One region of the Streptomonospora arabica genome, then DNA from elsewhere that is predicted to be linked to it. Evidence: riboswitches for the same ligand, from Rfam matches in the RefSeq annotation. Region 1 holds a riboswitch; the other holds the start of a gene.

Region 1 (7,078 bases):
CGTGCTCGACGGCGCCGACGACCGCCTGCTGGTCATCGTTGGGCCCTGCTCCGTGCACGACCCCGAGGCCGCGCTGGACTACGCCGAGCGGCTCAAGGCGCTGACGCCGTCCCTGAGCGAGGACCTCTGCCTGGTCATGCGCGTCTACTTCGAGAAGCCGCGCACCACGCTGGGCTGGAAGGGGCTCATCAACGACCCCGGGCTGGACGAGAGCTACGACGTGCACCGCGGCCTGCGCACCGCGCGCAAGCTGCTGCTCGACATCGGCTCGATCGGCGTGCCGGCCGGCACCGAGTTCCTCGACCCCATCACCCCGCAGTACATCGCCGACGCGGTGGCCTGGGGCGCGATCGGCGCCCGGACCACCGAGAGCCAGGTCCACCGCCAGCTCGGCAGCGGCCTGAGCATGCCGGTGGGCTTCAAGAACGGCACCGACGGCGACGTGCAGGTGGCAGTGGACGCCTGCGGCGCCTCCGCGGCCTCGCACACCTTCTTCGGAATCGACCCCTCGGGCGCGGGCTCGGTCGTGGTCACCGCGGGCAACCCCGACTGCCACGTCATCCTGCGCGGCGGACGCAGCGGCCCCAACTACGACGCGGCCGGCGTCGCGCCCGCGCTGGAGGTCGTCGAGCGCTCCGGACTGCCGCGGCGGCTGATGATCGACGCCAGCCACGCCAACAGCGGCAAGGACCACACCCGCCAGCCGGGGGTGGCCGACGCCATCGCGGCGCAGGTCGCCGACGGTCAGCGCGGCATCATCGGCGTGATGCTGGAGAGCTTCATCGAGGAGGGCGCCCAGAAGCTGGGCGACCCCGCGGAGCTCTCCTACGGGCGCTCCATCACCGACACGTGCATGAGCTGGTCGACCACCGAGGACGTGCTGGGCCGGCTCGCCGAGGCGGTACGCAAGCGCCGCTCGGTCTAAGCGCCGGAGCCCGCTGCCCCGCCCGCGGCCGAGGGCGCCCGGACTCGCCGCGGGCCGCGCGCCGCGGACGCCTTTCGGGGGCGCCGCCGGAGGGACCCGGCGCTCGGGTGCCGCCGGCGCCCCCGGCTCCGCGGCGGTCGGCGTCTCCGCTGGCAGGTGCGGTGAAGTGGGCGTTTCGTGTCCCCTTGGCTGTTCGCGCGAAAGCCGCACTGCTAGCCTGGAACCGGTCGTTGAATCCGTACGGGAGAGAGTCCGTGCAGCCGGCACGGGCCGCCGAAGGAGCAATTCCTCCCCAGAGAACCTCTCAGGCGCGCCGGACCGTACGGTCGAGACCACTCTGGAAAGCAGGGGCGTTCGAGCCCCTCGCCGAAGGTGCAAGCCGCGTTCGCGCGGCGAAGCTCTCAGGCATCATGACAGAGGGGGAGGATGGCAACGCCTGTCACGAAACGACGTCCATCCTCTCGGGAGTGAGAATGACTGCGCCGGACGACGGATCGGCACTGCGGACAACGCCGCTGCACGCCGTCCACGAGCGGGCCGGGGCCACCCTGGTCGGCTTCGCGGGCTGGGAGATGCCGCTGCGCTACGGCGGCGAGCGCGCCGAGCACGCGGCCGTGCGCGAGACGGCCGGACTCTTCGACCTCTCCCACATGGGCGAGATCCACATCACCGGCCCCCAAGCCGCCGACATGCTGGACTACGCCCTCGTGGGCCATCTGTCCAAGGTCGCGCCGGGCCGCGCCCGCTACACCATGATCACCGCGGCCGACGGCGGCGTCCTCGACGACCTCATCGTGTACCGGCTCGCCGACGACGAGTACCTGGTGGTGGCCAACGCGGCCAACACCGGGACCGTGCTCGCCGCCCTCAGCGAGCGCGCGGCGGGCTTCGGCGCCCTCGTCGAGGACCGTTCCGCCGACTACGCGCTGATCGCCGTGCAGGGCCCGGCCGCCGTCGACATCCTGGCGCCGCTCACCGACGCCGACCTGAGCACCATCAAGTACTTCGCGGGATACTCCCACCAGGTCGCCGGGCACCCGGTGCTCCTGGCCCGCACCGGCTACACCGGCGAGGACGGCTTCGAGATCTTCCTCAGCCCCGGCGACGACGCGCCCGCCGTGTGGGACGCCCTGATCAAGGCGGGCGAGCCGCACGGCCTGCTCCCGGCCGGGCTCTCCGCCCGGGACACGCTGCGCCTCGAAGCCGGCATGCCCCTCTACGGCAACGAACTGGACGCCCGGACCACCCCCTTCGAGGCCAACCTCGGCCGGGTCGTCAAACTGGACAAGCCCGGCGACTTCGTGGGCCGCGACGCGCTGCAGAGCGTCGCCGACTCCGGCCCGCGCCGCCGCCTGGTCGGCCTGGTGGCCCGCGGCCGCCGTCCGCTGCGCAAGGACAACACGGTCCTGCTGGACGGCGAGCCCGTGGGCGTGGTCACCAGCGGGGCGCCCTCGCCCACGCTGGGCAAGCCCGTCGCCATGGCCTACATGGACAGCGGGGCCGACCCGTCCTCGGGCGAGACCGCCGTGGACGTGCGCGGCCGCGCCGAGGCCGTCGACGTCGTCGACCTGCCGCTCTACCGCCGGGAGCGCTGACCCCGGCGGCGGCCGAAGCGCGCACACAGCGTGCGCGGCCGCAGGCCGAAGCGGCAGAATTCGACTGGGTGGAACCGCCGACGGTCCACGCCGAACCGGTCGGGCGGCCACACGCGAAGGCGCCGCGCCCTACCCGGTCCCAGACCCGGACAACGACGACCTCCTGGAGATTTGAATTGAGCGTTCCCGCGGAGCTGAACTACACGAGCGACCACGAGTGGGTGGCGGTCAGCGACGGTGTCGCCACAGTCGGCATCACCGCATTCGCCGCCGAGGCGCTCGGCGACATCGTCTACGTCGAACCGCCGGAGACGGGCACCACCGTCGCCGCCGGTGAGACCTGCGGGGAGGTGGAGTCCACCAAGTCCGTCAGCGACCTGTACGCGCCGGTCAACGGCGAGGTCGTCGACGTGAACCAGGCTGCGGTGGACAATCCCGAGGTCATCGGGACCGATCCCTACGGCCAGGGGTGGCTCTTCAAGGTGGAGGTCACCGAGGAACCGTCCGAGCTGCTCTCTCCGGAGCAGTACACGCAGTTGACCGAAGGCGAAGGTTGATCACATGCCCTCTCAGCGGAATCTGCTCGACCAGTCCCTCGAACAGCTCGATCCGGAAATCGCCGCAGCCGTCGGCGCCGAGCTCAACCGGCAGCGCGACACGCTGGAGATGATCGCCTCGGAGAACTTCGCTCCGCAGGCGGTGCTGGAGGCCCAGGGTACGGTCCTGACCAACAAGTACGCCGAGGGCTACCCCGGCAAGCGCTACTACGGGGGCTGCGAGCACGTCGACGTGGTCGAGCAGCTCGCGATCGACCGGGCGAAGGCGCTGTTCGGCGCCGAGCACGCCAACGTGCAGCCGCACTCGGGCGCCCAGGCCAACACGGCCGTCTACTTCTCGCTGCTCAAGCCGGGCGACACGATCCTGGGCCTGGACCTCGCGCACGGCGGCCACCTGACCCACGGCATGAAGCTGAACTACTCCGGCAAGATCCTCAACGCGGTCGCCTACCACGTCCGCCCCGAGGACGGCACCGTCGACTACGACGAGGTCGAGAAGCTGGCCAAGGAGCACCGGCCGAAGATGATCGTCGCCGGCTGGTCGGCCTATCCGCGCCAGCTGGACTTCGCGCGGTTCCGCAAGATCGCCGACGACGTCGACGCCCTGTTCATGGTCGACATGGCGCACTTCGCCGGCCTGGTGGCGGCCGGGCTGCACCCCAGCCCGGTGCCCCACGCCGACGTGGTCACCACCACCACGCACAAGACCCTGGGCGGTCCGCGCGGCGGGCTCATCCTCAGCAAGGAGGAGTTCGGCAAGAAGATCAACTCCGCCGTGTTCCCCGGCATGCAGGGCGGACCGCTGGAGCACGTGATCGCCGGCAAGGCGGTCTCGCTGAAGGTCGCGGCGGGCGAGGAGTTCGCCGACCGGCAGCGGCGCACCGTCTCCGGCGCCAAGATCCTGGCCGATCGGCTGATGCGCGAGGACGCCGTGCAGTCGGGCGTGCGGGTGCTCAGCGGTGGCACCGACGTCCATCTCGTACTCGTCGACCTGGTCAACTCCCAGCTCAACGGCAAGGAGGCGGAGGACCGGCTGCACGAGATCGGCATCACGGTCAACCGCAACGCCGTACCCGACGACCCGCGGCCGCCCATGGTGACCTCGGGACTGCGCATCGGCACCCCCGCGCTTGCCACGCGCGGGTTCGGCGACGAGGACTTCACCGAGGTCTCCGACGTCATCGCCGAGGCGCTCAAGCCGGAATACGACGCCGCGGCGCTGCGCGGCCGCGTCGAGGCGCTCGTACGCAAGAATCCGCTCTACCCGGAGCTGTAGAGGGCAGTCCCCTGCCCTCCTGGTGCGGCCGGGGCGTGCTCGGCACTCCGCCCCGGCCGCACCGAACACCGAAATCGCTCCTGTTACCCGCAAGGAGGGCAGGAATGGCAATCAGCGTCTTCGACCTGTTCACCATCGGCATCGGTCCGTCGAGCTCGCACACCGTGGGGCCGATGCGGGCCGCACGCAGGTTCGCCGAGGGGCTGGCCGAGTCCGGGCTGCTGGAGCGCACCGCCGCGGTGCGCGCCGAGCTGTACGGCTCGCTGGCACTGACCGGCAAGGGGCACGGCAGCGACCGCGCCGTGGTACTCGGGCTGCTCGGGCAGACGCCCGAGGGCGTCGACGTCGACGCCGCCGCGGCGACGGTCGAGCGTGTACGCACGGAGCACCGGCTCGCCCTGGCCGGCGTCCGCGAGGTCGACTTCGACCCCGAGACGCACCTGGACTTCCGCCGCAAGGAGACGCTCCCGGGCCACCCCAACGGCATGCGCTTTTTGGCCCTGGACTCCGCGGGCACGGAGCTGCGGGCCCACACCTACTTCTCGGTGGGCGGCGGCTTCGTCGTCGACGAGGAGGCCGTGGGCGCCGACCGGATCACGGCCGACGAGACTCCGCAGCCCTACCCGTTCTCCAGCGCGGCCGAACTGCTGGAGACCTGCCGCGAGACCGGCATGTCCATCAGCGCCGTCATGCTCGCCAACGAGCGGGCGTTCGGGCGCACCGACGAGGAGATCGGCGAGGGCCTGCTGGAGATCTGGCGGGCGATGCGCGCGTGCGTGCGCCGGGGCGTGACCACCGAGGGCACTCTGCCCGGGGGCCTGAAGGTTTCGCGCCGCGCGCCGCGGCTCTACCGCCAACTCGGCGGCCACTGCGGCCCCGAGGGTCTGGCCGGCCCCGACCACAGCGACCCCGGCGACCCGATGCGCGGCACCGACTGGATCACGCTGTACGCCCTGGCGGTCAACGAGGAGAACGCCGCCGGCGGCCGGGTGGTCACCGCACCCACCAACGGCGCGGCCGGGATCGTCCCGGCGGTGCTGCACTACTACGCGCACTTCACCCAGGGCGCGGGCGACGAGGGGACGATGCGCTTCCTGCTCGCGGCGGGGGCGATCGGCATCCTCTACAAGCAGAACGCCTCGATCTCCGGCGCCGAGGTCGGCTGCCAGGGCGAGGTCGGTTCGGCGTCGTCCATGGCGGCAGCGGGCCTGGCCGAGGCGTGGGGCGCGACCCCGGCCCAGATCGAGAACGCGGCGGAGATCGCCATGGAGCACAACCTGGGCCTGACCTGCGACCCCATCGGGGGCCTGGTGCAGGTTCCCTGTATCGAGCGCAACGCCCTGGCCTCGATCAAGGCGATCAGCGCGGCCCGCCTCGCGCTGCGTGGCGACGGCAGCCACTTCGTCTCCCTCGACAAGGTGATCCGCACCATGCGCGACACCGGCCGGGACATGATGGACAAGTACAAGGAGACAAGCCGCGGCGGCCTCGCGGTCAACGTCATCGAGTGCTGAAACCGGAGCCGGACATCAGCCGATCGGACCGGCGCGGTGGAAGGCCCTGAGTTCCACGGCGATGTCAGACACGTCTGGCATCGCACCCGTGGTCACGCCGAGGACGAAGCGCTCCGCCCTGTCTTCGTCGACCGGCGTGATCAATGACGCGCCGTTCACTTCCAGGAACACGGCTGTGCAGTTCCAAGCGGCCCGCTTGTTCCCGTCGACGAAGACAGGGTTGCGGGCCAAGGATTGGAGGAGCGCCGCCCCGGGAGGAGGTGGCGCGGGGCCAGCACCCGTTCGCCGTCGTGGTCGTGTGCATCGACTCCCGCGTCACCCCGGAGCTGATCTTCGACACCGGCATCGGCGACGCAGACCTGCATCTTGAACGCCAGGGGCGCGCCGACCGGCCGCCTGCGAGGCCGGATGCCCGAAACCCCCGTCTGCACCGGTGTTCGCGGCGTGGTATACCGGGGCCCGCGACGATTACGAGTGCCGCCTCGCGGCGGCGGTCTGTCAGGGGGCACGGTGCAGGGCAGCAGACTCGCATTGAACGCGGATCCCTACGGCCCCTTCCACGGCCCTCTCGCGCACGCCTACGCCTGTGCCGTCCACATCCAGGTCTCCAACGAGGCGGCGTGGAACAGCCCCGGCGGCTGTTCCTGCTGCACGCCCGAGCAGAAGCGGGAGGGACTGCGGGAGGACTGGGGAATCGAGTCCCCGGACGACTGGCTGCAGCAGGCCGAGGCACTGGTCGGCGGCGACAGCAACGCGCCCGCTGCCGCGCTGCTTGAGCTGCGCATGGTCTCCTCCCAAGCCGTCGGCCGCCCCATCGACGCCGGACTCTGGCGCGACGCGATCGCGCGGATGTGCCAGCAGCGGGGGCTGGACAACGCCGTCTACCAGCGGCTGATCGACCTGGCCGGGACCATCCTGGACTACGAGAAGCGGTTCACGGCCGACGGCCTGCTGCCGCCGGGCGGGATCGTCACCGCGATCAAGGCGTGGGACCTCGGCCGCGGCGCGAACATGGCGCGCTGGGGCGTGCAGTGCGGCTACACCGACATGCAGACGTCGCAGTGGTTCGCGATGCGCGCGAGCGAGCAGGCGCTCCGCTACTACACCACGTGGTGGGACTTCTCAGCGGGCTACATCCTGGGGCGCTGCCTGCATTTCGACCAGGGCGCCTTCAGCCACTGGTACACCACGCCTCTGGAGGTGCACCACCT
Region 2 (7,078 bases), on a different contig from region 1:
GGCGGCGTCAGCCGCCGAGGACGTGCTCGCGCAGGAACGCGTTGGCGAACTTGCCGCGCGGGTCGAACCGGCGGGCCAGCGCCGCGAAGTCGCGCATCCTGCTGTAGCGCCCGCGCAGCGACCCGGCCGGCGCGGTGAACAGCTTGCCCCAGTGCGGCACGGCGCCGAAGGGGTCCAGCCGCTCCTCGATGAGCTCCAGCACCGGCAGCACCGCGGCGGTGTCGGGGACCAGGGTGAAGTGGAAGCCGACGGTGTCCTGGCGGTGGCTCGGGCTCAGCCACAGCCCGTCGGCGGCGATCGTGCGGATCTCGTGGACCTGCAGGACGGGGGCGATGCGCTCGCGCAGCGGCTCCAGCGCCCGCAGCGCCGCGACGGCCGCGCCGCGCGGCAGCAGGTACTCCGCCTGGAGCTCCTCGCCTGCGCTGCTGGGCGGCGATCCGGGGCGGAAGTGCGGCAGCCGCTCCGACCAGGGGCCCGCCACGCCCAGCTGCCGGGTGGAGTGCTCGGCCGACATCTCCGGCACGGGGTGGCGGGGCCCGTCCGCCGGCCGCGCTCCGAAGAAGCCGTCGGCGCCGCCGGCGGGCGGGCCGCCGCCCACCCGGTGCTTGAGCCACACCTGGTCGACCACCGGGTCGCGCCAGCGGGTGAACAGGCTGACGCTGTAGGCGGCGCCGGTGATCGCGTCGAAGTCCTCGTCCAGCGCCTCCAGCGGCAGGCCTTCGTAGACGCTCTGGGCGACGTCGAAGTCCGGTTCGGTGCGCAGCGTCATCGCGGTCACGATCCCGAGCGCGCCGAGCGCCACGACCGCGCCGTCGAACTCGGCGCCGTTCTCGGCCCGGCTCAGGCTCACCAGGTCGCCCTCGGCGGTCACCAGCTCCAGCGCCTCCACCGCGGTGGCGAGGTTGCCGTTGGCGTCGCCGGAGCCGTGGGTGGCGGTGGCGACCGACCCGGCCACCGAGATGTGGGGGAGTGATCCCAGGTTGTGCAGGGCGCGGCCGCGCTCCTGGAGCCACTGCGCCAGCTCGGCGTAGCGCACGCCCGCGCCCACCTGGACGGTTCCGGCCGCGGTGTCCAGCTCCATCGTGCGCGGCAGGCGGGCGAGCGAGACGAGGTCGCCGGGGGTGTCGGCGACGGCGTTGAAGGAGTGCCCGCTGCCCAGGGCCCGTGCCCGCTCGGCGCGGGCGACGGCGGCCTGCACCTCGGCGACGGTGGAGGGGTGGTGGAGGCGCTCGGCGGCGAAGCCGATGTTGCCCGCCCAGTTCGTGGTAGGCCGGTTCACCTGCTGCCCCTTCCGGGGAGACGGATGGAACGCGGCGGCCGGCGGCCGCCCGTTGTGGCAGCCACCAGAGATACCAGACGCGGTGTCCCCCCTCGCGCGGGCACCCGGGCCGGCGAGGGCCCCGGTGCGAGGGCCGCTCGGGCAGCGGGCCGCAGCGGCCCGCGCGCGTCGGGGCGCCGCACGCGGGTGGGGGAACCGTGCGAACCGGGCGGCCCGGTCGCGGTGGCGGCGGCCGCGGCGGCCGGATCCGCCTGGACGCGACGGTTTCGGCGACGGCGTGTCGCGGGTATGTGGACGCGCCCCGCGGGCGCCGGCGCGGCACCCGGGTCGCCGCCCGGTCCGGTGCTCCGGTTCCGGTGCAGGTCAGGAAGGCGGGAAAGCCGCCCGCGAGCCGTCCTTCGGTTATGCTTGCAAATGGACGGCGGCGGTGCTCGGCGGCGGCGAAACAGGTTCCGCGACGCGCCGATGGGTGTCGTTGACGCTGTCCGTGCGACCGGCTTACCTTCAATGTCGAAGGAACCCGCGGCGCACCCTTCATGCCCCCTGTCAAACCGCCGTGGGCCGAGGAGCCGGAGGTTCGGCGTGGCGGTTACTAGCGGTGAGCAGCAAACCTCCGCTCTCAGGCATACAGCGATACGGCGAGCTGGGGAGCAGGGCCTGCTGTGCGAAGAGGACGTGGTGGCGCTGCCTATGGACGTCGGTTATCGCGGCCCCACGGCATGTGCGGCCGCCGGAATCACCTATCGGCAACTCGACTACTGGGCCCGCACCGGCCTGGTCGGCCCCACCGTGCAGCAGGAGGGCGGTAGGCCCCCGCTGTACGACTCCCGCGACGTCCTGCTGCTCAAGGTCGTCAAGCGGCTGCTCGACACCGGCATCTCCCTGCAGCAGATCCGCCCGGCGGTGGACCACCTGCGCTACCGCGGTACCGCCGACCTCGCCCAGGTCACCTTGATGAGCGACGGCGTCAGCGTCTACGAGTGCACGTCGCCCGACGAGGTCGTCGACCTGATGCAGGGCGGGCAGGGCGTGTTCGGGATCGCCCTGGGGCGCGTGTGGCGCGAGCTCGAGGGCGCTCTCGACGAGGTTCCCGGCGAGGAGCTTGGCGGGTCGCTGAGCCCGCAGGCGCGGCCCGCCGACGAGTTGGCGCGGCGCCGCCGCGAGCGCAAGACCGGCTGACCTCCGGCCTCCCGCGGACTCCGCCGGCCGCGCCGGCCTCCCCGTCCGCGCTCGCCGGCGCCGGCCGCCCGGTCCGCGGGCGGCGGCGCGGGTGTGATGCGCGCCTACCCGCGTGCACTCCACGAATGCGCCCGGATCCAGTAACGTCGGCTGTGCGGCGGGCCTGACACGCGCGCGACCGCGAAGGCGGGCAGTACGCCCCCGCCGCCCTGTGGTCCATCAGGGCCGTACATAATGGACGACCCACAACCGAACAACGCAGTCGACACCACGATCCGGCCGTCGATACCACGCGGGAGAGACCCCACAGCGGGGCGCCGACGGGGCAAAACTCCCCAGTAACCTCTCAGGCACCAAGGACCGCGTGGAGGAGGCCACTCTGGAGCGGTAGGCGAGACGTGCCTGCGCCTCGGCCCTGGCGGGCCGTGAGCGACAGAGGGGGAGACCAGACAGGAGCAGCCGCGAAAGCGGCACAGCGACCAGGAGGTCTCCATGACGGAGCAGCCAACCCGTGAACGAGGGCCGGACGCCGGCGCCGCGGCGGCCCGCGACTTCGCCGACCGGCACATCGGCCCCGACTCCGCCGAGCTCGCGCAGATGCTCAAGGCGGTCGGCTACGGCAGCACCGACGACCTGATGACCGCGGCGCTGCCCGAGCGCATCCTCGCCCGCCCCGGGCAGCCGGCGCCGCTGGAGCTGCCCGCCGCGGCCGGCGAGTCCGAGGCGCTGGCGGAGCTGCGCGCACTGGCCGACCGCAACCGGGTGCTGACCTCGATGATCGGTCAGGGCTACTACGACACCACCACCCCGCCCGTCATCCTGCGCAACATCATGGAGAACCCGGCCTGGTACACGGCCTACACCCCCTACCAGCCGGAGATCTCCCAGGGGCGCCTGGAGGCGCTGCTGAACTTCCAGACGATGGTCTCGGACCTGACCGGGCTGGCGGTCTCGGGCGCCTCGCTGCTGGACGAGGCCACGGCCGCGGCCGAGTCGATGACCCTCGCCCGCCGCGCCACCCGCGGCAGCAGCGACGTCTTCGTCGTCGACTCCGACGTGTTCCCGCAGACCCTGTCGGTGCTGCGCACCCGCGCCGAGCCGCTGGGCATCGACGTGGTGGTGGCCGACCTGTCGCAGGGGCTGCCCGACACCGACGCCTTCGGCGTGCTGGTGCAGTACCCGGCCGGCAGCGGAGCGGTGCGCGACCCGCGCCCGGTCATCGCCGAGGCGCACGAGCGCGGCGCGCTGGCGGTGGTGGCCGCCGACATCCTCGCGCTGACGATGCTGCGCAGCCCGGGTGAGATGGGCGCCGACATCGCGGTGGGCTCCACCCAGCGCTTCGGGGTCCCGATGGGCTTCGGCGGCCCGCACGCCGGCTACATGTCGCTGCGCGAGGGGCTCCAGCGCCAGCTGCCCGGGCGCCTGGTGGGCGTCTCGGTCGACAACGCGGGCAAGCCCGCCTACCGGCTGGCGCTGCAGACCCGCGAGCAGCACATCCGCCGCGAGAAGGCCACCAGCAACATCTGCACCGCCCAGGTCCTGCTGGCGGTGATGGCCGGCATGTACGCGGTCTACCACGGGCCCCACGGGCTGCGGGCGATCGCCGAGCGGGTGCACGGCCACGCCGCCGACCTCGCCGAGCGGCTGCGCGCGGCCGGGTTCCAGGTCGTCGGCGAGCGGTTCTTCGACACGCTGCGGGTGCGCGTGCCCGGGGCGGCGGGATCGGTCGTCGAGGCGGCCGCCGAGCGCGGCGTCAACCTGCTGGCCGCCGGCTCCGACACCGTGGGCGTCAGCTGCGACGAGAACACCACCACCGCCGACATCGAGGCCGTGGTGGCGGCGTTCACCGGTTTCGGCAAGAGCGTCCCCGGCCGGACCGCCGGCGCCGACCGGCGCGCGGCCCTGCCGGAGGAGCTGCGCCGAGGGGTGGACTACCTGACCCACCCGGTCTTCTCCGCCCACCGCAGCGAGACCTCGCTGCTGCGCTACATGCGCCGCCTCGCCGACAAGGACCTGGCGCTGGACCGCAGCATGATCCCGCTGGGCTCGTGCACGATGAAGCTCAACGCCACGGCCGAGATGGAGTCGGTGACCTGGCCGGAGTTCGCGTCGCTGCACCCCTTCGCGCCGCTGGAGCAGGCCGCCGGGACCGTGCGCATCGTGCGCGACCTGGAGCGGTGGCTCGCCGAGATCACCGGCTACGACGCGGTGTCGCTGCAGCCCAACGCCGGTTCCCAGGGCGAGCTGGCCGGGCTGCTGGCCATCCGCGGCTACCACCGCGGGCGCGGCGAGCGGGGGCGCGACGTGTGCCTGATCCCCAGCTCGGCGCACGGCACCAACGCCGCCAGCGCGACCATGGCCGGCATGCGGGTCAAGGTCGTGGCCTGCGACGACGGCGGCAACATCGACATGGACGACCTGCGCGCCAAGACCGCCGAGCACGCCGGCGACCTGGCCGCCATCATGGTCACCTACCCCTCCACGCACGGCGTCTACGAGGACACCATCACCGAGGTGTGCGACCTGGTGCATGAGGCGGGCGGCCAGGTCTACGTCGACGGTGCCAACCTGAACGCGCTGCTGGGCTGGGCCAAGCCCGGGCGGTTCGGCGCCGACGTCAGCCACCTGAACCTGCACAAGACCTTCTGCATCCCGCACGGCGGCGGCGGTCCGGGTGTCGGCCCGGTGGCGGCGCGCTCCCACCTGGCCGCCTACCTGCCCAACCACCCCAGCCAGCCCGAGGCCGGGCCCTACACCGGGGTGGGCCCGGTGTCGTCGGCGCCGTTCGGGTCGGCCGGGATCCTGCAGATCTCCTGGGCCTACATCAGGATGATGGGCGAGGAGGGGCTGCGCGCGGCCACCGAGGCCGCGGTGCTCGGCGCCAACTACGTCGCCAAGCGGCTGGAGCCCTACTACCCGGTGCTCTACACCGGCCGGGGCGGCCTGGTCGCCCACGAGTGCATCATCGACATCCGCGGCCTGCAGAAGCGGACCGGCATCAGCAACGAGGACGTCGCCAAGCGGCTGATCGACTACGGGTTCCACGCGCCCACGATGTCCTTCCCCGTGGCGGGGACGCTGATGGTCGAGCCGACCGAGAGTGAGGACCTGGAGGAGCTGGACCGTTTCGTCGACGCCATGATCGCCATCCGCGGCGAGATCGACCGGGTCGCCGAGGGCGCCTACCCGGCCGACGACAACCCGCTGCGCAACGCGCCGCACACGGCCGAGGCGCTCACCGCCGACGAGTGGCGCCACCCCTACTCGCGGCACGAGGGCGCCTTCCCGGTGCAGCGGCTGCGGTTCGACAAGTACTGGTCCCCGGTCGGGCGGATCGACCAGGCCTACGGGGACCGCAACCTCGTCTGCGCCTGCCCGCCGCCGGAGGCGTTCGAGGTCTAGCGGCCGGCCCCGCCCCCCGGGGGGCGGGGGAGCGGTCCGAGGGCGAGCGGCGGCCGCCGGACCCGCGGAGTACGAGCGCGGGGACGGCGGCCGCTCGCCGTGTGCGCCGGACTCGTCGGGAAAGAGATAAATCTACGATGTAAAGGTGGCGGTTGCGGTCGCCGGATACCGCCGCCTACCGCCGCGGTATCGGTGCCGGGTATCGCCGCGGTACCGGTACCGGGGGGCGCCCCGCCGATTCCGGGCGGTGCGGCCACGCCTCGTCATCGTGTCCGCGCCGACGGGCTAACCTCCCAGTGGAACCGCCGGGTCGGCCCCGCGCCGCCCGAACCGCCCCCCGTGTGGAAAGCAGCGCCAGATGACAGCGTCCGCCGGATCCTCCACCCACGACGCCGCCGGAGACGAGTCCGAGTCCAAGAGCCTGTGCGACCAGGCGCGCGACCTCGCCGAGAACGGACACCTCAACCGCGCCGCCCAGGTCTACGAACGCGTGGTCGAGGGCGGTGCGCAGCGCTATCTGCCGCTGGCCGCCCTCGGGCTGGCCGTCGTCCGCCACGACATGGGCGAGGTGGCGGCGTCGCGGTCGGCCGCGCGCACCGCCATCGGCACCGGCCACCCCGAGTTCGCCCCGCGCGCCGCCTACCACCTGGCCCTGTCCTTCGAGGCCGAGGGCGACGCCGAACAGGCGCGCGCCGCCTGGCGCGACGTCCTCGACTCGGGCAACAACCGCTACCGGCCGGCCGCCCACTACGGACTCGCGCGCCTGGCCGAGGACCGCGGCGACACCGAAACCGCCGAGGCGCACTGGGACCAGGTGCTGAGCAGCGACTCAGCCGAGATCGTGCCCGAGGCGGCGCACGACTACGCGGCGCGGCTGCTGGCCCGGGGCCTGACCGACGCCGCCGCCGACGTCGTCCACCGGGGCCTGGAGCTGGGCGAGCACACCGGACTGCGGCTGCTGCTGGGCGCCGTGCACGTGGAGTACGCGATCGGCGCGTTCGCGGCCGTCGTAACCGAGGCCGGCGCGCGCGGCGGAGAACCGCGCGAGGGCGCGGGCCCCGCGCCGGAGGCGCCGGGCGCGGCGCCCGAGGGGGCGGTGGCCCCCGAGGTCGCGGGCGGCGCCGTCGAACTGCTGGCCCGGCTGCTCGCGGTGCGCGGCGACGGCGAGGCCGCCGAGCGCGTGTGGGCCGACGGCCTGGCCCACCGCGATCCCGCCAC

The links. Region 1 has a riboswitch for glycine ahead of gcvT (glycine cleavage system aminomethyltransferase GcvT). Riboswitches for the same ligand answer to the same signal wherever they lie in the genome.
Region 2: it holds a riboswitch for glycine, as region 1 does, so the genes downstream of both, gcvP (aminomethyl-transferring glycine dehydrogenase) here and gcvT (glycine cleavage system aminomethyltransferase GcvT) in region 1, are expected to answer to the same signal.

The regions. Positions count from the first base shown of each region.
Region 1 is NZ_BAAAQI010000004.1:291,869-298,946, forward strand. It holds gene ABD284_RS09720 (3-deoxy-7-phosphoheptulonate synthase) at 1-925, shown strand, start outside; glycine riboswitch at 1,253-1,352, shown strand; gene gcvT (glycine cleavage system aminomethyltransferase GcvT) at 1,399-2,520, shown strand; gene gcvH (glycine cleavage system protein GcvH) at 2,697-3,077, shown strand; gene ABD284_RS09735 (serine hydroxymethyltransferase) at 3,082-4,353, shown strand; gene ABD284_RS09740 (L-serine ammonia-lyase) at 4,458-5,867, shown strand; gene ABD284_RS09745 (hypothetical protein) at 5,883-6,038, opposite strand; gene ABD284_RS09750 (DUF1266 domain-containing protein) at 6,399-7,078, shown strand, end outside.
Region 2 is NZ_BAAAQI010000012.1:39,908-46,985, reverse strand. It holds gene ABD284_RS18195 (FAD-binding protein) at 8-1,279, opposite strand; gene ABD284_RS18190 (MerR family transcriptional regulator) at 1,862-2,458, shown strand; glycine riboswitch at 2,742-2,831, shown strand; gene gcvP (aminomethyl-transferring glycine dehydrogenase) at 2,951-5,860, shown strand; gene ABD284_RS18180 (tetratricopeptide repeat protein) at 6,219-7,078, shown strand, end outside.